DNA from 4 places in the Bacillus sp. N5-665 genome. Region 4 is predicted to be linked to each of the others. Evidence: a T-box and tRNA genes for the amino acid it is inferred to sense, from the RefSeq annotation. Region 4 holds a T-box; the other regions hold tRNA genes.

Region 1 (5,459 bases), 310 kb from region 4:
ATACGGGCAACATCTTCATTTTGAATTACACAATGGAGAATGGAATTTTGAAAAAACAAATGCAGTAAACCCACTGCCATATTTAGTTAGGTAAATTGTATGCAACGCAATATCAATATACCTCTCTTAATTGAATACTTCGCCTTTTTAGGTTTAATCTATTGTTTAATCATTTACAATACAAACACTGTATTTTTATCTATTATCATTGCTTTTGTTGCTTTAGAAATTATGATGGAATCCTTTCAAGTACAATTAAAACAAAAAATTGCCCATATATATAATGCCATCTTTCTATTAAGTGCCCTAATAACAAATATTATTAGTAATGGTTTTTATTTATCTACCGTATTTCCTGTATTCTTTATGGCTGTTTTATTATTCATAGCTAGATACATTCATGTCCCTACTAACAAAAAACACGAACAAAAAGCTTAGAAAGAGGAGACATTGTGTACCGATCTTTCAAAGATAATCCGCTAAAATATATATTGAATTTATACACAAAAATAAATACTTTTTTTGGTATACAAGGAAGCAATACGGCACAATTTCTCCTTTATGGAATTTTATTTCTCGTCTTAATTGCGTTCTCCTTGCTTTACTAATAAAAAAAAGGATCTCACATAAACTTGAGATCCTTTTTAATTTATATAAATTTTTTATATAGAAAATGCTCTTTATCCACAAGCATATTTTTCATAAATAAAGCTAAGATTATATTTTTTCTCTAAACTCATTCTTTGTTCATCATCACACCAATAGAACAGAATGTCATGAATCGTTGCATAACGCTTATTTTTAAGAAATAGTTTAAAGAATGATGGTAAACAATCATGTAATTGTATAAATATATAATTGCGTAATATTTCTTCTTTATATTCAATGCCCTTACAAATATACAGTAATTCTTCACAATAATATGCATGTTGCGGAACTTGAATCATTTCGAAAAATGGCACATATGATAATAACTTTCCGATAAAATGATCATATCGATCCATTATCCCTATCGTCATATGCTCCATCATTTCTTTCATTACATATAAATAATCATCTACATGAGTAGTTTTCAATGGGTCTAATCGATCTGAAATTTGAGAAAGTACAGCTCTTTGACAAGCTAACACCGCTTGACTAGGTCCATAATATGATAGGAAGTCTGTACACTTACGATATTTTCGTAATAAGTCATGTGTGTATAAGTCATACACAAACGTATTACAATACATCGCTAGACTCATCATATCACTATTTAATTGCTCTTTTGATAGTAATTTAGCTCTCTTACACATATAAAAGAATGTAAATTCCAATACTTCTTTATGAGATAATAGTTGTTTACAATCCGTTATACATTTCTCATTAAATTTAACCCTATCCCAAATTTCTACATCCCCATCAGTCAATTCACCCATACGATATTTAATAATTAAATAGTTTAAAGCAACCGCTTGCGTCAACAGATCCCACGTTTCATATTCCAATGAAGTGTGAACAAACTCAGCTAGTCCTTGAGTTATCATAAATGTATTTGCTTCTTCATACCAACCAATCTCTTGGCATAAGCGAAGAATACGTACTAGAGTTGGAATTTCATCTTTATGAAACTGCGGCAAATTCTTTACTTTATCCATTCCATATACGATAAATGCCGCTAAATTTTCTTCTTTATAAAATTCTTTTTCTTTCCACACTAATATAGTCCGTTCTTTCCCTTCACCTTTTGGATGACAAGGTACAAGCAAAGAAAATAATTCAGCGAAATTATTTGGTTCTATATATGTATCTGTAACCAAATTCCAATTTGGATCGCGCTGTACAGCCCTCATATAATTCCCCTTCCCTTTTGTCTACATAGGAAATATTAATCCATTATTACATCATTAACAATGAATATTGTTATATTCAAAATCTTTCATAATACTTATATCTATCAGTATATCATTTTTTCTCTTATTTAAAATTAGGAATGACAAATTTTAAAAAACTGTCGAAATTACTAACTGTATACTTATATTATATAATGTCTCAGATACATCATGCTAACATATTAGTTTAATCCATATATACTAGAATAATGCATCTGATTTTTATACGTAACTTATCCCACTAATGAACGACTCTCTTCATTCCGTATGCTCCGAGATTTCACTTAAAGCAAATCCAGCTTGATCATCTGCCGATTCTCTTATAGCTAAATCACCTAGTGCTAGCATCCCCACGAGTTGACCACTCTCAACTACTGGTAATCGTCTAATTTGATACTGTGCCATTAACTCTGTAGCTTTTTCAATAGAATCATCTGGAGAAACTGAAACAATGTTTGTTGTCATTACATTTGTAATTTTATTAGATCCAGGATGTTTCTCAGCAATCCCACGAACAACTAAATCTCGGTCCGTAACAAGCCCAACAACTTGCTCATTTTCAACAACTGGAATCAATCCAATCGATTCTTCTTTCATCTTTACAGCAGCCTCATATACATTGTCTAGCGGTGTACAATGTACAACATGAGTACTCATAAAATCTCTCACTCGTGTCATTTTTGTCTCCTCCTTTTTATACATACCATAGCTTTTCCTAAATCCCTTTATTTATTTCAGGAAAATCAGTTGATAAAGGAGGATTCCACAAAATAAAAAAGAGTCAGCAATATGCTGACTCTTTTTTTATGACCCGTACGGGATTCGAACCCGTGTTACCGCCGTGAAAGGGCGGTGTCTTAACCACTTGACCAACGGGCCATGGCTCCGCAGGTAGGACTCGAACCTACGACCGATCGGTTAACAGCCGATAGCTCTACCACTGAGCTACTGCGGAATAATATATGGTGGGCCTAAATGGACTCGAACCATCGACCTCACGCTTATCAGGCGTGCGCTCTAACCAGCTGAGCTATAGGCCCATACACTTTTACAGGGGCAGTAGGAATCGAACCCACACTGGAGGTTTTGGAGACCTCAGTTCTACCTTTAAACTATGCCCCTAAAGGATGCCGACTAGAGGACTTGAACCCCCAACCTACTGATTACAAGTCAGTTGCTCTACCAATTGAGCTAAGTCGGCATAAAAAAATGGTGGCTCGGGACGGAATCGAACCGCCGACACGAGGATTTTCAGTCCTCTGCTCTACCGACTGAGCTACCGAGCCAACATAAATGGCGGTCCCGACCGGGGTCGAACCGGCGATCTCCTGCGTGACAGGCAGGCATGTTAACCACTACACCACGGGACCATTTGGTTGCGGGGACAGGATTTGAACCTGCGACCTTCGGGTTATGAGCCCGACGAGCTACCGTGCTGCTCCACCCCGCGACAATATAATGTTTTTAAAAAATGGAGGAGGTAGAGGGATTCGAACCCCCGCGCGACTCTCGCCGCCTGTCGGTTTTCAAGACCGATCCCTTCAGCCGAACTTGGGTATACCTCCATGAAGGAAAAAACAAAAATTTTATTATTATATGTATCTAAACCATTTAAAAAGAAAATGGAGGAGGTAGAGGGATTCGAACCCCCGCGCGATTCTCACCGCCTGTCGGTTTTCAAGACCGATCCCTTCAGCCGAACTTGGGTATACCTCCGAGACATATAATAAATAAAGTGGAGCCTAGCGGGATCGAACCGCTGACCTCCTGCGTGCAAGGCAGGCGCTCTCCCAGCTGAGCTAAGGCCCCATGTTTTTGGGAATATCGGGAAGACAGGATTTGAACCTGCGACCCCCTGGTCCCAAACCAGGTGCTCTACCAAGCTGAGCCACTTCCCGTTAATAAAAGCGCGCCCGAGAGGAGTCGAACCCCTAACCTCTTGATCCGTAGTCAAACGCTCTATCCAATTGAGCTACGGGCGCATATGGTGCCGAGGGCGGGGGTCGAACCCGCACGGTGGTCACCCACCGCAGGATTTTAAGTCCTGTGCGTCTGCCTGTTCCGCCACCCCGGCATGTCATATTGAAAATTGGAGCGGAAGACGGGATTCGAACCCGCGACCCCAACCTTGGCAAGGTTGTATTCTACCACTGAACTACTTCCGCAAGACATGTTTGAGTTATTTTATTAAAAGTGCGGGTGAAGGGAGTCGAACCCCCACGCCAAAGGCGCTAGATCCTAAGTCTAGTGCGTCTGCCAATTCCGCCACACCCGCATATTTTGTTAAAATGGTGAGCCATGAAGGATTCGAACCTTCGACCCTCTGATTAAAAGTCAGATGCTCTACCAACTGAGCTAATGGCTCTTAATGGCTGGGCTAGCTGGATTCGAACCAGCGCATGACGGAGTCAAAGTCCGTTGCCTTACCGCTTGGCTATAGCCCATTAATTAAGAATGGTGGAGGGGGGCAGATTCGAACTGCCGAACCCGAAGGAGCGGATTTACAGTCCGCCGCGTTTAGCCACTTCGCTACCCCTCCGACATATATGGTGGAGGATGACGGGATCGAACCGCCGACCCCCTGCTTGTAAGGCAGGTGCTCTCCCAGCTGAGCTAATCCTCCATTTTGCCTGGCAACGTCCTACTCTCACAGGGACAAGGTCCCAACTACCATCGGCGCTAGAGAGCTTAACTTCCGTGTTCGGTATGGGAACGGGTGTGACCTCTCTGCCATCATTACCAGACTATATTCATTTAAGACAAGAATCATTTTAACTTATTTAACTTTTAAAGTCAACAAGTTTTTTATATTCTTTCAAAACTAGATAACATTGCTTCATATTATATGGTTAAGTCCTCGATCTATTAGTATTCGTCAGCTCCACATGTCACCATGCTTCCACCTCGAACCTATCAACCTGATCATCTTTCAGGGATCTTACTAGCTTACGCTATGGGAAATCTCATCTTGAGGGGGGCTTCATGCTTAGATGCTTTCAGCACTTATCCCTTCCGCACATAGCTACCCAGCTATGCCCTTGGCAGAACAACTGGTACACCAGCGGTGCGTCCATCCCGGTCCTCTCGTACTAAGGACAGCTCCTCTCAAATTTCCTACGCCCACGACGGATAGGGACCGAACTGTCTCACGACGTTCTGAACCCAGCTCGCGTACCGCTTTAATGGGCGAACAGCCCAACCCTTGGGACCGACTACAGCCCCAGGATGCGATGAGCCGACATCGAGGTGCCAAACCTCCCCGTCGATGTGGACTCTTGGGGGAGATAAGCCTGTTATCCCCGGGGTAGCTTTTATCCGTTGAGCGATGGCCCTTCCATGCGGAACCACCGGATCACTAAGCCCGACTTTCGTCCCTGCTCGACTTGTAGGTCTCGCAGTCAAGCTCCCTTATGCCTTTGCACTCTACGAATGATTTCCAACCATTCTGAGGGAACCTTTGGGCGCCTCCGTTACACTTTAGGAGGCGACCGCCCCAGTCAAACTGCCCACCTGACACTGTCTCCCGGGTCGATAAGACCCGTAGGTTAGAATTTCAATACATTCAGGGCGGTATCCCACCAGCGCCTC
Region 2 (5,459 bases), 1.0 Mb from region 4:
CTAAGCATGAAGCCCCCCTCAAGATGAGATTTCCCATAGCGTAAGCTAGTAAGATCCCTGAAAGATGATCAGGTTGATAGGTTCGAGGTGGAAGCATGGTGACATGTGGAGCTGACGAATACTAATAGATCGAGGACTTAACCATATAATATGAAGCAATGTTATCTAGTTTTGAAAGAATATAAAAAACTTGTTGACTTTAAAAGTTAAATAAGTTATAATGATTCTTGTCTTAAATGAATACAGTCTGGTAATGATGGCAGAGAGGTCACACCCGTTCCCATACCGAACACGGAAGTTAAGCTCTCTAGCGCCGATGGTAGTTGGGACCTTGTCCCTGTGAGAGTAGGACGTTGCCAGGCAAATGGAGGATTAGCTCAGCTGGGAGAGCACCTGCCTTACAAGCAGGGGGTCGGCGGTTCGATCCCGTCATCCTCCACCATTTAGCCGACTTAGCTCAATTGGTAGAGCAACTGACTTGTAATCAGTAGGTTGGGGGTTCAAGTCCTCTAGTCGGCACCAGAAAATCATGGCGGTTGTGGCGAAGTGGTTAACGCACCGGATTGTGGCTCCGGCATTCGTGGGTTCGATTCCCATCAGTCGCCCCATTTTTTCTTTGAATAATTAATATGCGGGTGTGGCGGAATTGGCAGACGCACTAGACTTAGGATCTAGCGCCTTTGGCGTGGGGGTTCGACTCCCTTCACCCGCACTTTTAATAAAATAACTCATACATGTCTTGCGGAAGTAGTTCAGTGGTAGAATACAACCTTGCCAAGGTTGGGGTCGCGGGTTCGAATCCCGTCTTCCGCTCCAATTTTCAATATGACATGCCGGGGTGGCGGAACAGGCAGACGCACAGGACTTAAAATCCTGCGGTGGGTGACCACCGTGCGGGTTCGACCCCCGCCCTCGGCACCATATGCGCCCGTAGCTCAATTGGATAGAGCGTTTGACTACGGATCAAGAGGTTAGGGGTTCGACTCCTCTCGGGCGCGCTTTTATTAACGGGAAGTGGCTCAGCTTGGTAGAGCACCTGGTTTGGGACCAGGGGGTCGCAGGTTCAAATCCTGTCTTCCCGATTTTCCAAAAACACGGGGCCTTAGCTCAGCTGGGAGAGCGCCTGCCTTGCACGCAGGAGGTCAGCGGTTCGATCCCGCTAGGCTCCACTTATTTTAATATCTTTTATGGCGGTGTAGCTCAGCTGGCTAGAGCGTACGGTTCATACCCGTGAGGTCGGGGGTTCGATCCCCTCCGCCGCTACCATAAAGGACCTTTAGCTCAGCTGGTTAGAGCAGACGGCTCATAACCGTCCGGTCGTAGGTTCGAGTCCTACAAGGTCCACCACTAAAGCTTTATATCTCGGAGGTATACCCAAGTTCGGCTGAAGGGATCGGTCTTGAAAACCGACAGGCGGCGAGAGTCGCGCGGGGGTTCGAATCCCTCTACCTCCTCCATTTTTTCTAAATTAAATATTTTATCATCGCGGGGTGGAGCAGCACGGTAGCTCGTCGGGCTCATAACCCGAAGGTCGCAGGTTCAAATCCTGTCCCCGCAACCAAATGGTCCCGTGGTGTAGTGGTTAACATGCCTGCCTGTCACGCAGGAGATCGCCGGTTCGACCCCGGTCGGGACCGCCATTTTTTACATAAAGGCTCGGTAGCTCAGTCGGTAGAGCAGAGGACTGAAAATCCTCGTGTCGGCGGTTCGATTCCGTCCCGAGCCACCATTTTGAAGTCGCAAGCCGACTTAGCTCAACTGGTAGAGCAACTGACTTGTAATCAGTAGGTTGGGGGTTCAAGTCCTCTAGTCGGCACCACTTTCAAAATGAGCCATTAGCTCAGTTGGTAGAGCATCTGACTTTTAATCAGAGGGTCGAAGGTTCGAATCCTTCATGGCTCACCATTTACAATTTAATGCGGGTGTAGTTTAGTGGTAAAACAAGAGCCTTCCAAGCTCTGGTCGAGAGTTCGATTCTCTTCACCCGCTTTTCAATTATGGGCCTATAGCTCAGCTGGTTAGAGCGCACGCCTGATAAGCGTGAGGTCGATGGTTCGAGTCCATTTAGGCCCACCATAATTATTCCGCAGTAGCTCAGTGGTAGAGCTATCGGCTGTTAACCGATCGGTCGTAGGTTCGAGTCCTACCTGCGGAGCCATATTATAGAGAAGTACCCAAGTGGCTCAAGGGGCTCCCCTGCTAAGGGAGTAGATCGCGAACGCGGTGCGAGGGTTCGAATCCCTTCTTCTCTGCCAGAATTGGCCCGTTGGTCAAGTGGTTAAGACACCGCCCTTTCACGGCGGTAACACGGGTTCGAATCCCGTACGGGTCATACTAAAAGAGATAGCATAATCTGCTATCTCTTTTTTGTTGTGTAAAAGTGGACTTTTGATAGTCTGCTTTTTTTTATGGATTTCTTGTGGCATTAGTGCTTGATAGTAATCATTGCAATAAGTTGTAGGAGATTTATATATACACTTATTTTTGCAACCTTTTTATTCTCTCATTCGACTATATTAGTAAAGGGAGGAAGAAATAAAAATGGACATAGCCTATCTAGTAAAACAAGCGACAAGAGGAAATGATCAAGCATTTGAACAACTTATTACTTTTGTTCGCCCAAAACTATATCGAACAGCTTATTCTTATGTAAGAAATGAACAAGATGCACTGGATATATACCAAGAAACAATTTATGAAGCATATCTTTCATTGAGAAAGTTAAAAAAGCCGGAGAAATTTCAAAGTTGGATTACTAAAATTCTTGTTTTTAAATCCATTGATTTTGTAAGAAAATCCTCTAGACAATTTCTTGCGAATGATGAAATGTTTTCTAATTTATGTGCAGAAGAGAGCATGAATAAATTAGAGCAATCGTTGGATTTAATCGAGGCATTTAATTTCTTAGATCCTACTTACAAAACTATTATTGTATTAAGGTATTATCACGATTTATCTATTAAGGAAGTTGCTGAGATTCTTAATTCTCCAGAAGGAACCGTAAAATCTCAATTACATCGAGCAAAGCAAGCCTTACGCCCCATTTTAAAGGAGGGATATAGTTATGAATAAAGAAGAATTTAATCACCATATCAATGATATTCCTATACCAGAAGATAGGTTAATTCAAAGAGAAAAAACAGCCGTGCTTCAAGCTAAGAAAAATCAATACCGTAGAAAAAATACAATGAAGTATTCTAGTCTTGTTGCTTGTGGAATATGTGTTTCTCTCTTAGGTTCTGGATTCATTTCTCCTACTATGGCAAAGACATTATCGAGTGTTCCAGTTATAGGCTCCATTTATGCACAATTTAATGATATTGCTTCTGATAAAATTGAAAAGGATGAGCTTGCTACATCAATTGAGAGACAAGATAACCATAGTGGTTTAACGATGAATGTGAAAGAGGCTGTTTACGATGGTGGACGTTTAGTGGTCACGGTGGAATACAAAGGAGAAAACCCTATTTCCAAAAGTAATGAAGAGAAAGCTGGATTTAGTTATGTAACCATTAATGGGAAAGAAGTTAGAGCTGCAATTGGTTCTACTTCACAGAAGTCAAAAGGACAAAACACTATTATTGAGCAGCATGAATTTACTCTGGCTAATTACGGTGAATTTGGTGATAAAATTGATGTTTCCGTCCATGGGAAAGATTTATTTGGACAAATAGGAACATGGAACGTAGCATTTCCTCTTACAAAAGTTGAAAGTGAGATTCGTAAATTCACTCCTAATATAAAAACATTAACGAAAGATAATCTGTATGCATTAATAGTAGATCAAGTAACCTTTTCGTCACTTTCAACGAGGATTGATTTGACCTTTGATTATCCAAAAGAAATGGAAGCTAATGATAGCTGGCCAGCACTCGATTATACTGTCACTGATGATGAAGGAAGAATCTACGAAGGAGTCAGCTTGCAAGTTGGTAGCACGGGACTATACGGACACCATATTGTTTTAGCTCTTCCACCAATGGATAATCCTCCAAAATCCTTAACAATTGAACCTACGTATCTTAGTGGTCTAAATGCTACATTAAAAAATGGAGGTGCTGAAGATTTGAAAACGACTGTGTTGCTACGATAATTGAAGAGACTTGTTAGGTTCCCATGTCTATTGACTGTTAATAAGTGATGGTATGTTAATTTGACGTGTATGGAAAAAATATCGCTATCCAGCTAAGAGAAATTTGTATCTATATAATCAAAAGACGCTATTCTTTTTGTAGAAGTATACAGAAATGGTGGCGTTTTTATGCTGCTATCATTGTCGAGTTTTGTCGGTAAGTCGATATATTGTAAAAATCGCTGATATATTTGGAGTTGCGGTTGATATATTCCGAAAATCGCTGATATAATTTCAATTACCAAAAAAACCTTTTCACAATCTAAAGAAAACGCCTCCATTGAGATTGATTTCATACTTGATTTAATAACTTTACACTCTATGTGAAAAAGTTCACAAATAGGTCATAATTTGTGAAGTAATTCACAATAATACGTGCTACAATATGAATGTAAAGAAGTTAAACAACATTAAATTAGTATTTTAATTAATTACTTAAACAATCATAAAAAAATAGATGTGAACAATAGAGAGGGGAAATTAACATGAAAAAAGGTATCAATCGTGTAGTATTAGTAGGAACAGGAGCTGTAGGTTGTAGTTACGCTTACTCAATGATCAACCAAGGTGTAGCTGAAGAATTCGTACTTGTAGATGTTAATGAAGCAAAAGCAGAAGGGGAAGCAATGGACTTAAGCCATGCGGTACCATTCTCTCCATCACCAACAAAAGTTTGGAGCGGTAGCTATGCAGATTGTAAAGATGCAGATTTAGTAGTTATCACTGCTGGATTACCACAAAAGCCAGGTGAAACTCGTTTAGATTTAGTTGAGAAAAACACAAAAATCTTTAAACAAATCGTTCGCGGTATTATGGATAGCGGATTCGATGGAATCTTCTTAATCGCAACTAACCCAGTAGATATTTTAACTTACGTAACTTGGAAAGAATCTGGTCTACCAAAAGAGCGCGTAATCGGTTCTGGTACTACTTTAGACTCTGCTCGTTTCCGTTACATGTTAGGTGACTACTTAGATGTAGATCCACGTAACGTTCATGCTTACATCGTTGGTGAACACGGTGACACTGAACTTCCAGTATGGAGCCATGCTACTATCGGTGTACAAAAACTAGAAACAATCTTAGCTAACAACGAACAGTACAAACAAGAAGACTTAGATAAAATCTTCGAAAACGTACGTGATGCAGCTTACCATATCATCGAGCGTAAAGGTGCAACTTACTACGGAATCGGTATGTCACTACTTCGTGTAACTAAAGCAATCTTAAGCAACGAGAACAGCGTATTAACTGTATCTGCATATCTTGAAGGACAATATGGTGAGAAAGATGCTTTCGTAGGTGTTCCAGCTGTTATTAACCGCGA
Region 3 (5,459 bases), 180 kb from region 4:
GTAACACAGTTCCATTTATTGCTCGTTACCGAAAAGAATGGACAGGCTCTTTAGATGAGGTGCAAATTCGTACAATTTTAGAGAGATGGCAATATATGATGCAGCTTGAAGATAGGAAAGAAGAGGTTCTTCGTCTTATTGATGAGAAGGGGAAACTGACAGGAGAGTTACGTCAGCAAATTGTTAAAGCTGTAAAGTTGCAAGAAGTAGAAGATTTATATCGTCCATATAAAGAGAAAAGAAGAACGAAAGCAACGATTGCAAAAGAAAAAGGACTAGAGCCGTTAGCTGAATGGTTATTGTTATATAAGAAAGAAGATCCAAATCAGAAGGCAGTGGAGTTTATTAATGCAGAGAAAGAAGTGCAATCTGCAGAAGAAGCATTACAAGGTGCCCAAGACATTATTGCGGAAATCGTTTCAGATGAAGCAGCTTATCGTAGTTGGATTCGGAATGTTACTTTTAGAAAAGGTGTTATGTCTTCGTCCGTAAAAGATGAAGAGAAAGATGAAAAGAATATATATGAAATGTATTACAGTTATGAAGAACCGTTGCAGAAAGTAGTGCCGCATCGTGTATTAGCGATGAATCGCGGTGAGAAAGAAGATATATTGAGAGTTTCTGTTGTTCCACCAGTAGATGAGATAGTAACTTTCTTATATAAGAGAGTAATTCGTGATAACGATTCTAAAAGTGCACATTATGTAAAGTTAGCAATTGAGGATGGTTATAAACGATTAATTCAATCCTCCATTGAAAGAGAGATTCGAAAAGAATTAACAGAAACAGCTGAGGAACAAGCGATACATATTTTCTCTGAGAACTTACGTAATTTGTTATTACAACCTCCAATGAAAGGAAAGGTTGTGTTAGCTGTAGATCCTGCATATAGAACGGGTTGTAAATTAGCTGTTGTAGATGATACGGGGAAGGTTCTATATATTGATGTTATTTATCCGCATCCACCTGTTCGTAAATATGAAGATGCAAAAACGAAAGTTCTTTCTATTATAGATAAATATCAAGTTGAAATGATTGCGATTGGGAATGGTACAGCTTCTAGAGAATCGGAAGAATTTATAGTTGATGTATTACAAAATGTGAAACAAGAAGTCTTCTATATTATTGTGAACGAAGCTGGTGCGAGTGTGTATTCGGCCTCTGATTTAGCTCGTGAGGAATTTCCGAATTTACAGGTTGAAGAAAGAAGTGCTGTTTCTATTGGGAGACGTCTGCAAGATCCACTTGCTGAACTTGTGAAGATTGATCCTAAATCAGTTGGGGTTGGACAATACCAACATGATGTATCTCAAAAGAGGTTGAATGAATCATTAACATTTGTAGTAGAGACGGCAGTTAACCAAGTCGGTGTGAATGTAAATACAGCTTCAGTTGCGTTATTGCAATATGTTTCGGGTTTATCGAAAACTGTTGCGAAAAATATTGTGGCAAAGCGTGAAGAAGAAGGGAAATTTACAAAACGAACAGACTTAAAGAAAATACCGCGTCTAGGTGCGAAGACATATGAACAATGCATAGGTTTCTTACGTATATTAGAAGGGGCAAATCCGTTAGATCGAACGGGTATTCATCCAGAACAATATAAAAATGTTGAATTGTTATTGAAGAGTCTAGGGTTATCAAAAGATGACGTAGGGCAATTGCAATTACAAAAGAGCTTAGAAGAAGTGGAGATTTCTAAGTTATCGCAAGAAACGGGAGTTGGGGAGCCAACGTTAGTTGATATTATAGATGCGCTCATTAGTCCAGAGCGAGACATGAGGGATGAGTTGCCTAAACCGCTTCTGAAAAAAGGGATTTTGAAATTAGAAGATTTAAAACGTGGTATGGAACTGGAAGGAACAGTTCGTAACGTTGTTGATTTTGGTGCTTTTGTTGATGTAGGTGTAAAACAAGATGGTTTAGTACATATTTCTAAACTAAGCAAACAGTATGTGAAGCATCCGTTAGATATTGTATCTGTCGGACAAATCGTAAAGGTATGGGTAGATGATATTGATACGAAAAAAGGTCGCGTTGCACTATCCATGTTGCCGATAGAATAGTAAGAGAAGAGAGCAGATGAAACTGCTCTCTTTTTTTATGGGATAAAACGTGTAATGGATTATGAGCTTTGATGTATTTTGCTATAATAAAACCAGCATTCATTTAGTAATTTAATTTGATACCGGTTTTTTTCAAAATATGCGCGTTGCATTTGTTTTTTTAGCCACGTAGGCATAGGAATCCCTCCTTGTTTAATCCTACTCTCAAAAATCTAAGGTACTATTGATGAGAGGTTGGTGAGTGGATTTCTATTCATGCTATATTTTTAGAAACCACGCTTCTTGAATGAGGATGGGTATATGTACTATTTAATATATGTATAAGGGAGGAGAAAAGTGTAAAAATATTTTTTAGTTTAGGAGGAATGAGAGTGGATGAGCAAGAAATACAGCGTCTGGTGGAAGAAGTATCACTACAATACTTCGGAATGCCATTTTTACATAGAGCTATGTTCAATAGTAGGTTGCGTACAACTGGTGGACGTTATCTATTGAATACACACAATATTGAACTGAATTATCGATATTACGAAATGTATGGGAAAGAAGAGTTAGTCGGAATCATTAAACATGAGCTTTGTCATTATCACTTACATATTACAGGAAGGGGCTATAAGCACCGGGATAGAGATTTTCGTGAATTGTTAAAAGAAGTTGATGCGCCACGCTTTTGTAAACGAATAATTAATGAAGAGAAGGAAAAAAAGGTTTATACGTATGAATGTATGGGCTGTTTGCTTCAATATGTAAGAAGACGTCAAATAAATACAAAAAGATATGTCTGCGGAAAGTGTAAAGGGAAACTGAACCTGATAAAGAAAACATCTTGACAGTGAAAACGCAATCCAGTATATTATAAACATGTCACGTTTGTACAAGATGTTGTGAAAAAACATCTTGACTTACGATAAGAAATTTTATAAGATACAAATTGTCATTATTATTCCGCAGTAGCTCAGTGGTAGAGCTATCGGCTGTTAACCGATCGGTCGTAGGTTCGAGTCCTACCTGCGGAGCCATACAGAGAAGTACCCAAGTGGCTCAAGGGGCTCCCCTGCTAAGGGAGTAGATCGCTAACGCGGTGCGAGGGTTCGAATCCCTTCTTCTCTGCCATACATACTGGCCCGTTGGTCAAGTGGTTAAGACACCGCCCTTTCACGGCGGTAACACGGGTTCGAATCCCGTACGGGTCACCACTTCGGAGGATTAGCTCAGCTGGGAGAGCACCTGCCTTACAAGCAGGGGGTCGGCGGTTCGATCCCGTCATCCTCCACCATATAAATTATATAAATAGTATCATCGCGGGGTGGAGCAGCACGGTAGCTCGTCGGGCTCATAACCCGAAGGTCGCAGGTTCAAATCCTGTCCCCGCAACCAAATGGTCCCGTGGTGTAGTGGTTAACATGCCTGCCTGTCACGCAGGAGATCGCCGGTTCGACCCCGGTCGGGACCGCCATTTTAACTTCTGCTATTTGGCAGTTGTTTTTTATTGGGCATTATGTTACAATAACATTTGTCTTTGAAAAGAAGATAAATATTTCGATGGGCTATAGCCAAGCGGTAAGGCAACGGACTTTGACTCCGTCATGCGCTGGTTCGAATCCAGCTAGCCCAGCCATTTACGAGCCATTAGCTCAGTTGGTAGAGCATCTGACTTTTAATCAGAGGGTCGAAGGTTCGAATCCTTCATGGCTCACTTTTGTTTTTTCCGCGCGGTCGTGGCGGAACGGCAGACGCGCTAGGTTGAGGGCCTAGTGGGGGAAACCCCGTGGAGGTTCAAGTCCTCTCGGCCGCATCAAAAAATCTTTCAAAAAAGTACTTGCATTTGAAAATGTAGTATGATAAGATAATCGAGTCGCCAAAATACAACGACGAAAAAACATCATGAATAAGCGCCCGTAGCTCAATTGGATAGAGCGTTTGACTACGGATCAAGAGGTTAGGGGTTCGACTCCTCTCGGGCGCGCCATAACGGGAAGTGGCTCAGCTTGGTAGAGCACCTGGTTTGGGACCAGGGGGTCGCAGGTTCAAATCCTGTCTTCCCGACCACGCGGGTGTAGTTTAGTGGTAAAACAAGAGCCTTCCAAGCTCTGGTCGAGAGTTCGATTCTCTTCACCCGCTTTTAGTTCTTTGAAAACTGAACGAAACAAACAACGTGAAACGTCAATTTTTATTTTTAGATGCTAGACAAACTAACTTTATTGGAGAGTTTGATCCTGGCTCAGGATGAACGCTGGCGGCGTGCCTAATACATGCAAGTCGAGCGAATGGATTGAGAGCTTGCTCTCAAGAAGTTAGCGGCGGACGGGTGAGTAACACGTGGGTAACCTGCCCATAAGACTGGGATAACTCCGGGAAACCGGGGCTAATACCGGATAATATTTTGAACTGCATGGTTCGAAATTGAAAGGCGGCTTCGGCTGTCACTTATGGATGGACCCGCGTCGCATTAGCTAGTTGGTGAGGTAACGGCTCACCAAGGCAACGATGCGTAGCCGACCTGAGAGGGTGATCGGCCACACTGGGACTGAGACACGGCCCAGACTCCTACGGGAGGCAGCAGTAGGGAATCTTCCGCAATGGACGAAAGTCTGACGGAGCAACGCCGCGTGAGTGATGAAGGCTTTCGGGTCGTAAAACTCTGTTGTTAGGGAAGAACAAGTGCTAGTTGAATAAGCTGGCACCTTGACGGTACCTAACCAGAAAGCCACGGCTAACTACGTGCCAGCAGCCGCGGTAATACGTAGGTGGCAAGCGTTATCCGGAATTATTGGGCGTAAAGCGCGCGCAGGTGGTTTCTTAAGTCTGATGTGAAAGCCCACGGCTCAACCGTGGAGGGTCATTGGAAACTGGGAGACTTGAGTGCAGAAGAGGAAAGTGGAATTCCATGTGTAGCGGTGAAATGCGTAGAGATATGGAGGAACACCAGTGGCGAAGGCGACTTTCTGGTCTGTAACTGACACTGAGGCGCGAAAGCGTGGGGAGCAAACAGGATTAGATACCCTGGTAGTCCACGCCGTAAACGATGAGTGCTAAGTGTTAGAGGGTTTCCGCCCTTTAGTGCTGAAGTTAACGCATTAAGCACTCCGCCTGGGGAGTACGGCCGCAAGGCTGAAACTCAAAGGAATTGACGGGGGCCCGCACAAGCGGTGGAGCATGTGGTTTAATTCGAAGCAACGCGAAGAACCTTACCAGGTCTTGACATCCTCTGAAAACCCTAGAGATAGGGCTTCTCCTTCGGGAGCAGAGTGACAGGTGGTGCATGGTTGTCGTCAGCTCGTGTCGTGAGATGTTGGGTTAAGTCCCGCAACGAGCGCAACCCTTGATCTTAGTTGCCATCATTAAGTTGGGCACTCTAAGGTGACTGCCGGTGACAAACCGGAGGAAGGTGGG
Region 4 (5,459 bases):
CCCCACCAAAGAGCTGTTATTGCGAATGAAATTTGACTGGCAATGCCGACTGATAAAGGGATAGTGCCTTTTTGAGCAAGAATAATAAGAGCGATACAACCGATGAAAGGAATAGTACTCCCAATATAGCCTAATGCAAAGCCTCGTGTAGAAATTCGGTCCATTCTATCTTTAGAGGTAACATCTACTAAAAATGCATCATAAAAAATGTTTGCTCCCGCAAAACCGACTAATGCGAGCATATAGCAGCCTAATAATAAGTACCACTGAGACGTTGGGACGACTGCTAGCATACTTGTAAATACGATACCGAGTCCAAAGAAGAATGTGAAAAATCGTTTTTTAAATCCTTTATAATCAGCAACTGTGCCGAGAATAGGAGCAAGTATAGAAATTAAAAGTGTAGCGAAAGAGTTCGCATATCCCCAATATGCCGTTGAAGTTGCACCAGATAGTCCGGCTTCTTTTGCAGCTGCTTTAAAGTAAATTGGAAATAATGCAGTGGTAATGACGAGCGAATATACCGAATTCGCCCAATCGTATAATATCCAGCTTTTTTCTTGTCTGGACATTTTTTTCATATAATGTTCCCCCTTAAATTTGTTCTACTAACAGTGTACAAAAATAAAAATTATAAAAAGAGAAACAGTGATGATTTTTACATAAATTTTACATATATACACAGTTCTTTACAATTGAAGTAAATCCTCTACAATTGATCCGTCTGTTTCACCTAAGTGTAAACCGAGTAGTCTAGCGATAGTTGGACCTTCATCAATAAGTCTCATATACGGAATGGTAACGCCGCTTTTTATCCCTTTCCCAGCAGCGATAAAAATTGTTTCATAGTTAGGTTTTGTTGGAGAGTATCCATGCGTACCAAATGTATATTTTTTACTAGGCGTAACATCTTTTTCAGTAATTTCTTTTATAAAATCGCCTGTATAGTTTTCAGTGAAATAATATCCTTCTTGTGCTTCCAACATAAATAAACAATTACCATCTGCACCGCAGTCTTTTGCAGCCTCATCATGAAGCATAAATTCAATACCGTTTTGTTTATTTTGAAGTAACTCTTCAAGTAGTAGTTGTATTTTTCGAATTGTATCCGTATCATTTTTGTCCTTCACATATACATAGGCAGAGCCGTCGCAACTTTGGCAATAGACCTTCCAGTCTACTAATTTTCCTTTTGAATTTATAGATATAAGCCCTTTTTGATGAAATAGTACATTTAATTGAATGGCTTTGTTTTCACTTAAAGCGCTATGATCACCGAGAGCGATAATTGTACTTTCTTCGTATAGGTCACTGTCTTTTAAAGCTTGAATAATTTTTCCTAGCCGTTCATCATGTCTATGGATAGCAGCTATTGTTTCGTTAGATTCAAAGCCGTGATAGTGTCTTTGAGTGTCTAAATCGGTGAAATGTACAAACATGACATTAGGCTTCTTCGTCTGGATTGTATGCACAGCAGAAGCAAGTACGAAATCATCGAGTTCAGGCTGTGATAAGCCATTTCTTATATGACCAAAACGCTGATTCAAATCTAATTGATATAGCGGGCTACCGCTAAATAATGAAACTAAAATTTGATTTTGCCACGGTCTATTTGGAAAAATTTCAGGTAAATTGTAATCAATATTTGCTCTGCCGGTAACAGGCCATAGAAGGGCAGCTGTCGTTAAATTTGCTTTATGTGCTTCATCGTATAACGTTGTTCCTTTAATGGATTTTCGGTACCAATGCCAATCTGGTGACTCGCGTCCAGGTTGAAGTAACGTATTGCTAACTACGCCATGTTTATTAGGGTAGTTTCCAGTAACGATTGTTGAGTGACTTGGATATGTTACAGAAGGATAAATAGGTTCCACTTTTCTTGCCATCGCGCCCTTGTTTATTAATGTTTGAAAATTAGGGAGTTTTTGTAATATAGGAAAATCTAAAGCTGATAAGCAATCGAAAGATAAAATAATGACGTGATTTGTTAATGCTTTATCCATAAAGTTCCCTCCTGATTATATAAAACCTATTCTTATATATTACTATTAATACCTAGTAATAAAAATATATTTCTAGGTAAAAATTTATTATTTATTTTCAGAAAAATTAAACATATAATTAAGTATAAGGGAATGAATGGAAGGAGGGAATACTATGGATTGGCTAGATGGATTTAGTATCTTTTACATCATTGGCGGAATTACGATTATCCTTGTATTTGCTATTTCGTATTTACTAAAGAAACGGTTTCCAAACAAACAGTTCGATATTATATTTGCACTTAGTTTAATACTTCTGTGTTTAGCATCCTTTCCGGTTACAATGATGGTGATTGGTGGATGGGAAGGAATGGGATATGGATTTATTGGTTTCTTCGTTCTACTTGGTACACTTATCGGTATGATTGCACATCAACTGGTAAAAATCTCGCGAAAAAGCTACGTATAAAACTGCAGAAAATGAAAAGAATATATAAAAATGAGAAAATTAGCTATTGTTTTAAAAAAGAATTTGTATTATGATAATCAACAAATTTATTTCGTTATAACGATGAAAAAGGACTAGTACATGTTCAACCTTTTTAGCAGAGAGAGAATCCGCCAGGCTGAAAGATTTTTAAAAAGGCGATATGGAACCTACCTTTGCGTTCTGCATATGCAGCGGGAATTTCCCGTTATCAAAAAGAGAGCATGCACAATTTTTTGTGCATGAATCAGGGTGGTAACGCCGGCAAAGCTCGGTCCCTATTTAGGGACGCGGGCTTTTTGGTATTTTCAAAAGGAGGAAGATTGACTATGGCAAAAGAACAAGTACAGGCGATTACGAAGATGGAAGAGGATTTTGCACAGTGGTACACAGATATTGTAAAAAAAGCAGAACTTGTTGATTATTCAAGTGTAAAAGGATGTATGATTCTACGCCCGTACGGTTATGCCTTATGGGAAAATATGCAGAAAGTTATGGATGAAAAGTTAAAAGCAACTGGTCATGAAAATGTATATATGCCAATGTTTATTCCAGAAAGTTTATTGCAAAAAGAGAAGGATCATGTAGAAGGATTTGCTCCTGAAGTAGCATGGGTGACACATGGCGGGGATGAAAAATTAGCGGAGAGACTTTGTATACGGCCTACATCTGAAACTTTATTCTGTGAGCATTTTTCAAAAATTGTGCAATCCTATAATGATTTGCCAAAGCTATATAATCAGTGGTGTTCAGTAGTTCGTTGGGAGAAAACAACGAGACCATTCCTTCGTACAACGGAATTCTTATGGCAAGAGGGTCATACAATTCATGAAACAGCAGAAGAATCGCAAGCTGAAACGTTACATATTTTAAATCTATATGCTTCTTTCTGTGAAGATTACTTAGCAATACCAGTAATTAAAGGGCAAAAAACAGAAAAAGAAAAGTTTGCAGGAGCAAAGGCAACTTATACGATCGAAAGTTTAATGCATGATGGGAAAGCACTTCAAACAGGAACATCCCATAACTTTGGAACGAATTTCTCTGAAGCATTTGATATTAAATTTTTAGATCGCAACGGTAAGTGGCAATATGTACACCAAACATCTTGGGGTGTATCAACAAGAATGATAGGTGGACTTATTATGGTTCATAGCGATAATAATGGTCTTGTAATGCCTCCTAAAGTCGCACCAGTACAAGTTGTTATTGTGCCGATTGCTCAGCATAAAGAAGGAGTTTTAGCGAAAGCAACAGAGTTACAAGAACATATTCAAAAGGTTGCACGAGTAAAAATAGATGCTAGTAATAAAACACCAGGCTGGAAATTTAATGAGTATGAAATGAAGGGCATTCCAATTCGATTAGAAGTTGGTCCTAAAGATATTGAAAAGAATCAAGTTGTACTTGTTAGAAGAGATACGAAAGAAAAAGAATTTATATCAATGGATCAATTAGAAAAACGTATTCCAGCACTACTTGAGGAAATTCATAATTCTTTATTTAATAAAGCAAAAGTATTTCGCGATGAGAATACGTATAGTGCGACGAATTTCGAAGAGATGAAAAAAGTAGCTGATGAAAAGCAAGGATTTATTAAGGCAATGTGGTGCGGAGAATTAGCTTGTGAAGAGAAACTAAAAGAAGAAGTTGGAGTATCTTCTCGCTGTATGCCTTTTGAGCAAGAGCATTTAGCTGACCAATGTATTTGTTGTGGTAAAGAAGCTAAACAAATGGTGTATTGGGGAAAAGCGTATTAATGCTTTTTTGATAGATGATAAAAAGGACTTTGGGCTGCATAATAAAATGCAATCCAAAGTCCTTTTTAGTTTTGCAATTTGTTTCATGTATGTTTTAGATGGAAGGATGTGTTTTTATTTTGCGTTTTTACGGCGAATAAATAGTAACATACCGATTAGGAATGTTGAAAGTCCCATTAAAATAGATGCAGGATAATGCGTTGCCGTATTAGGTAACTTATCGCCTTCTTTTTTCACATTATCTTTTACATTACCACCTTGGGATCCGTTGCCACCTTGAGAACTACTATCGCTTTTAACGCGGTTGCCGCCTTGAGAGCCATTACCACCTTGAGAACTGCTATCGCCTTTAACACGGTTACCACCTTGAGAACCGTTACCACCAGAACCGTTGCCACCAGAAGCATTGCCGCCAGAACCGTTACCACCAGAACCGTTACCACCAGAACCATTGCCACCAGAACCACTGCCGCCAGAACCGCTACCACCAGAACCGTTACCACCAGAACCGTTACCACCAGAAGCATTGCCGCCAGAACCGTTACCACCAGAACCGTTACCACCAGAACCATTGCCACCAGAACCATTGCCACCAGAACCATTGCCACCAGAACCACTGCCACCAGAACCGTTGCCATCAGAACCGTTGCCGCCGGAGCCATTGCCACCAGAACCACTGCCGCCAGAACCACTGCCACCAGAACCGTTGCCATCAGAACCGTTGCCGCCGGAGCCATTGCCACCAGAACCACTGCCGCCAGAACCGTTGCCATCAGAACCGTTACCACCAGAACCATTGCCACCAGAACCGTTACCACCGGAACTGTTGCCGCCAGAGCCATTGCCGCCGGAGCCATTGCCACCAGAACCACTGCCATCAGAACCGTTGCCACCAGAACCGTTGCCGCCAGAACCACTGCCATCAGAACCGTTGCCACCAGAACCGTTGCCACCAGAACCGTTACCACCAGAACCGTTGCCGCCAGAACCGTTGCCACCAGAGCCACTGCCATCAGAACCGTTGCCGCCGGAGCCATTGCCACCAGAACCACTGCCATCAGAACCATTGCCACCAGAACCACTATCGTCCTGAGAGCCACTGTTTCCTGGTGGCTTATTATTATCTTTTGAGTTGCCTTCTGCTAAATGATCGTTATTTTGTACAATTGCGTTTGCTGCTGGAGAGAAGTTTTCCGTTGCTGCATTACCGATATTTAAACCGCTAAAAAA

The links. The T-box of region 4 lies ahead of proS (proline--tRNA ligase). A T-box ahead of a tRNA ligase gene usually reads a tRNA of that ligase, here a tRNA-Pro.
Region 1: it has a tRNA-Pro gene. The T-box ahead of proS (proline--tRNA ligase) is inferred to sense a tRNA for this amino acid. The anticodon was not compared.
Region 2: it has a tRNA-Pro gene. The T-box ahead of proS (proline--tRNA ligase) is inferred to sense a tRNA for this amino acid. The anticodon was not compared.
Region 3: it has a tRNA-Pro gene. The T-box ahead of proS (proline--tRNA ligase) is inferred to sense a tRNA for this amino acid. The anticodon was not compared.

The regions. Positions count from the first base shown of each region.
Region 1 is NZ_CP093325.1:4,781,400-4,786,858, forward strand. Features, by position in the region: gene MNO09_RS27195 (SH3 domain-containing protein) at 1-94, shown strand, start outside; gene MNO09_RS27200 (hypothetical protein) at 100-438, shown strand; gene MNO09_RS27205 (DUF3965 domain-containing protein) at 681-1,832, opposite strand; gene MNO09_RS27210 (CBS domain-containing protein) at 2,130-2,549, opposite strand; tRNA gene MNO09_RS27215 (tRNA-Glu) at 2,679-2,750, opposite strand; tRNA gene MNO09_RS27220 (tRNA-Asn) at 2,752-2,826, opposite strand; tRNA gene MNO09_RS27225 (tRNA-Ile) at 2,835-2,911, opposite strand; tRNA gene MNO09_RS27230 (tRNA-Trp) at 2,923-2,993, opposite strand; tRNA gene MNO09_RS27235 (tRNA-Thr) at 3,000-3,072, opposite strand; tRNA gene MNO09_RS27240 (tRNA-Phe) at 3,082-3,157, opposite strand; tRNA gene MNO09_RS27245 (tRNA-Asp) at 3,166-3,241, opposite strand; tRNA gene MNO09_RS27250 (tRNA-Met) at 3,245-3,321, opposite strand; tRNA gene MNO09_RS27255 (tRNA-Ser) at 3,344-3,436, opposite strand; tRNA gene MNO09_RS27260 (tRNA-Ser) at 3,495-3,587, opposite strand; tRNA gene MNO09_RS27265 (tRNA-Ala) at 3,608-3,680, opposite strand; tRNA gene MNO09_RS27270 (tRNA-Pro) at 3,696-3,769, opposite strand; tRNA gene MNO09_RS27275 (tRNA-Arg) at 3,780-3,853, opposite strand; tRNA gene MNO09_RS27280 (tRNA-Leu) at 3,857-3,945, opposite strand; tRNA gene MNO09_RS27285 (tRNA-Gly) at 3,962-4,036, opposite strand; tRNA gene MNO09_RS27290 (tRNA-Leu) at 4,066-4,146, opposite strand; tRNA gene MNO09_RS27295 (tRNA-Lys) at 4,161-4,236, opposite strand; tRNA gene MNO09_RS27300 (tRNA-Gln) at 4,241-4,315, opposite strand; tRNA gene MNO09_RS27305 (tRNA-Tyr) at 4,327-4,410, opposite strand; tRNA gene MNO09_RS27310 (tRNA-Val) at 4,419-4,494, opposite strand; rRNA gene rrf (5S ribosomal RNA) at 4,500-4,615, opposite strand; rRNA gene MNO09_RS27320 (23S ribosomal RNA) at 4,717-5,459, opposite strand, start outside.
Region 2 is NZ_CP093325.1:581,021-586,479, forward strand. Features, by position in the region: rRNA gene MNO09_RS05200 (23S ribosomal RNA) at 1-145, shown strand, start outside; rRNA gene rrf (5S ribosomal RNA) at 247-362, shown strand; tRNA gene MNO09_RS05210 (tRNA-Val) at 367-442, shown strand; tRNA gene MNO09_RS05215 (tRNA-Thr) at 447-522, shown strand; tRNA gene MNO09_RS05220 (tRNA-His) at 533-608, shown strand; tRNA gene MNO09_RS05225 (tRNA-Leu) at 632-712, shown strand; tRNA gene MNO09_RS05230 (tRNA-Gly) at 742-816, shown strand; tRNA gene MNO09_RS05235 (tRNA-Leu) at 833-921, shown strand; tRNA gene MNO09_RS05240 (tRNA-Arg) at 925-998, shown strand; tRNA gene MNO09_RS05245 (tRNA-Pro) at 1,009-1,082, shown strand; tRNA gene MNO09_RS05250 (tRNA-Ala) at 1,097-1,169, shown strand; tRNA gene MNO09_RS05255 (tRNA-Met) at 1,190-1,266, shown strand; tRNA gene MNO09_RS05260 (tRNA-Ile) at 1,271-1,347, shown strand; tRNA gene MNO09_RS05265 (tRNA-Ser) at 1,365-1,457, shown strand; tRNA gene MNO09_RS05270 (tRNA-Met) at 1,485-1,561, shown strand; tRNA gene MNO09_RS05275 (tRNA-Asp) at 1,565-1,640, shown strand; tRNA gene MNO09_RS05280 (tRNA-Phe) at 1,654-1,729, shown strand; tRNA gene MNO09_RS05285 (tRNA-Thr) at 1,744-1,819, shown strand; tRNA gene MNO09_RS05290 (tRNA-Lys) at 1,830-1,905, shown strand; tRNA gene MNO09_RS05295 (tRNA-Gly) at 1,919-1,989, shown strand; tRNA gene MNO09_RS05300 (tRNA-Ile) at 2,000-2,076, shown strand; tRNA gene MNO09_RS05305 (tRNA-Asn) at 2,084-2,158, shown strand; tRNA gene MNO09_RS05310 (tRNA-Ser) at 2,165-2,255, shown strand; tRNA gene MNO09_RS05315 (tRNA-Glu) at 2,261-2,332, shown strand; gene MNO09_RS05320 (sigma-70 family RNA polymerase sigma factor) at 2,542-3,072, shown strand; gene MNO09_RS05325 (DUF4179 domain-containing protein) at 3,065-4,093, shown strand; gene MNO09_RS05330 (L-lactate dehydrogenase) at 4,618-5,459, shown strand, end outside.
Region 3 is NZ_CP093325.1:5,273,923-5,279,381, reverse strand. Features, by position in the region: gene MNO09_RS29585 (Tex family protein) at 1-2,066, shown strand, start outside; gene cmpA (cortex morphogenetic protein CmpA) at 2,126-2,242, opposite strand; gene MNO09_RS29575 (SprT family protein) at 2,438-2,896, shown strand; tRNA gene MNO09_RS29570 (tRNA-Asn) at 3,011-3,085, shown strand; tRNA gene MNO09_RS29565 (tRNA-Ser) at 3,089-3,179, shown strand; tRNA gene MNO09_RS29560 (tRNA-Glu) at 3,188-3,262, shown strand; tRNA gene MNO09_RS29555 (tRNA-Val) at 3,267-3,342, shown strand; tRNA gene MNO09_RS29550 (tRNA-Met) at 3,367-3,443, shown strand; tRNA gene MNO09_RS29545 (tRNA-Asp) at 3,447-3,522, shown strand; tRNA gene MNO09_RS29540 (tRNA-Gln) at 3,610-3,684, shown strand; tRNA gene MNO09_RS29535 (tRNA-Lys) at 3,690-3,762, shown strand; tRNA gene MNO09_RS29530 (tRNA-Leu) at 3,779-3,861, shown strand; tRNA gene MNO09_RS29525 (tRNA-Arg) at 3,959-4,035, shown strand; tRNA gene MNO09_RS29520 (tRNA-Pro) at 4,039-4,115, shown strand; tRNA gene MNO09_RS29515 (tRNA-Gly) at 4,117-4,187, shown strand; rRNA gene MNO09_RS29510 (16S ribosomal RNA) at 4,265-5,459, shown strand, end outside.
Region 4 is NZ_CP093325.1:5,089,227-5,094,685, reverse strand. Features, by position in the region: gene MNO09_RS28735 (MFS transporter) at 1-581, opposite strand, end outside; gene MNO09_RS28730 (alkaline phosphatase family protein) at 690-2,003, opposite strand; gene MNO09_RS28725 (YesK-like family protein) at 2,158-2,451, shown strand; T-box leader at 2,545-2,752, shown strand; gene proS (proline--tRNA ligase) at 2,799-4,229, shown strand; gene MNO09_RS28715 (cell wall anchor protein) at 4,344-5,459, opposite strand, start outside.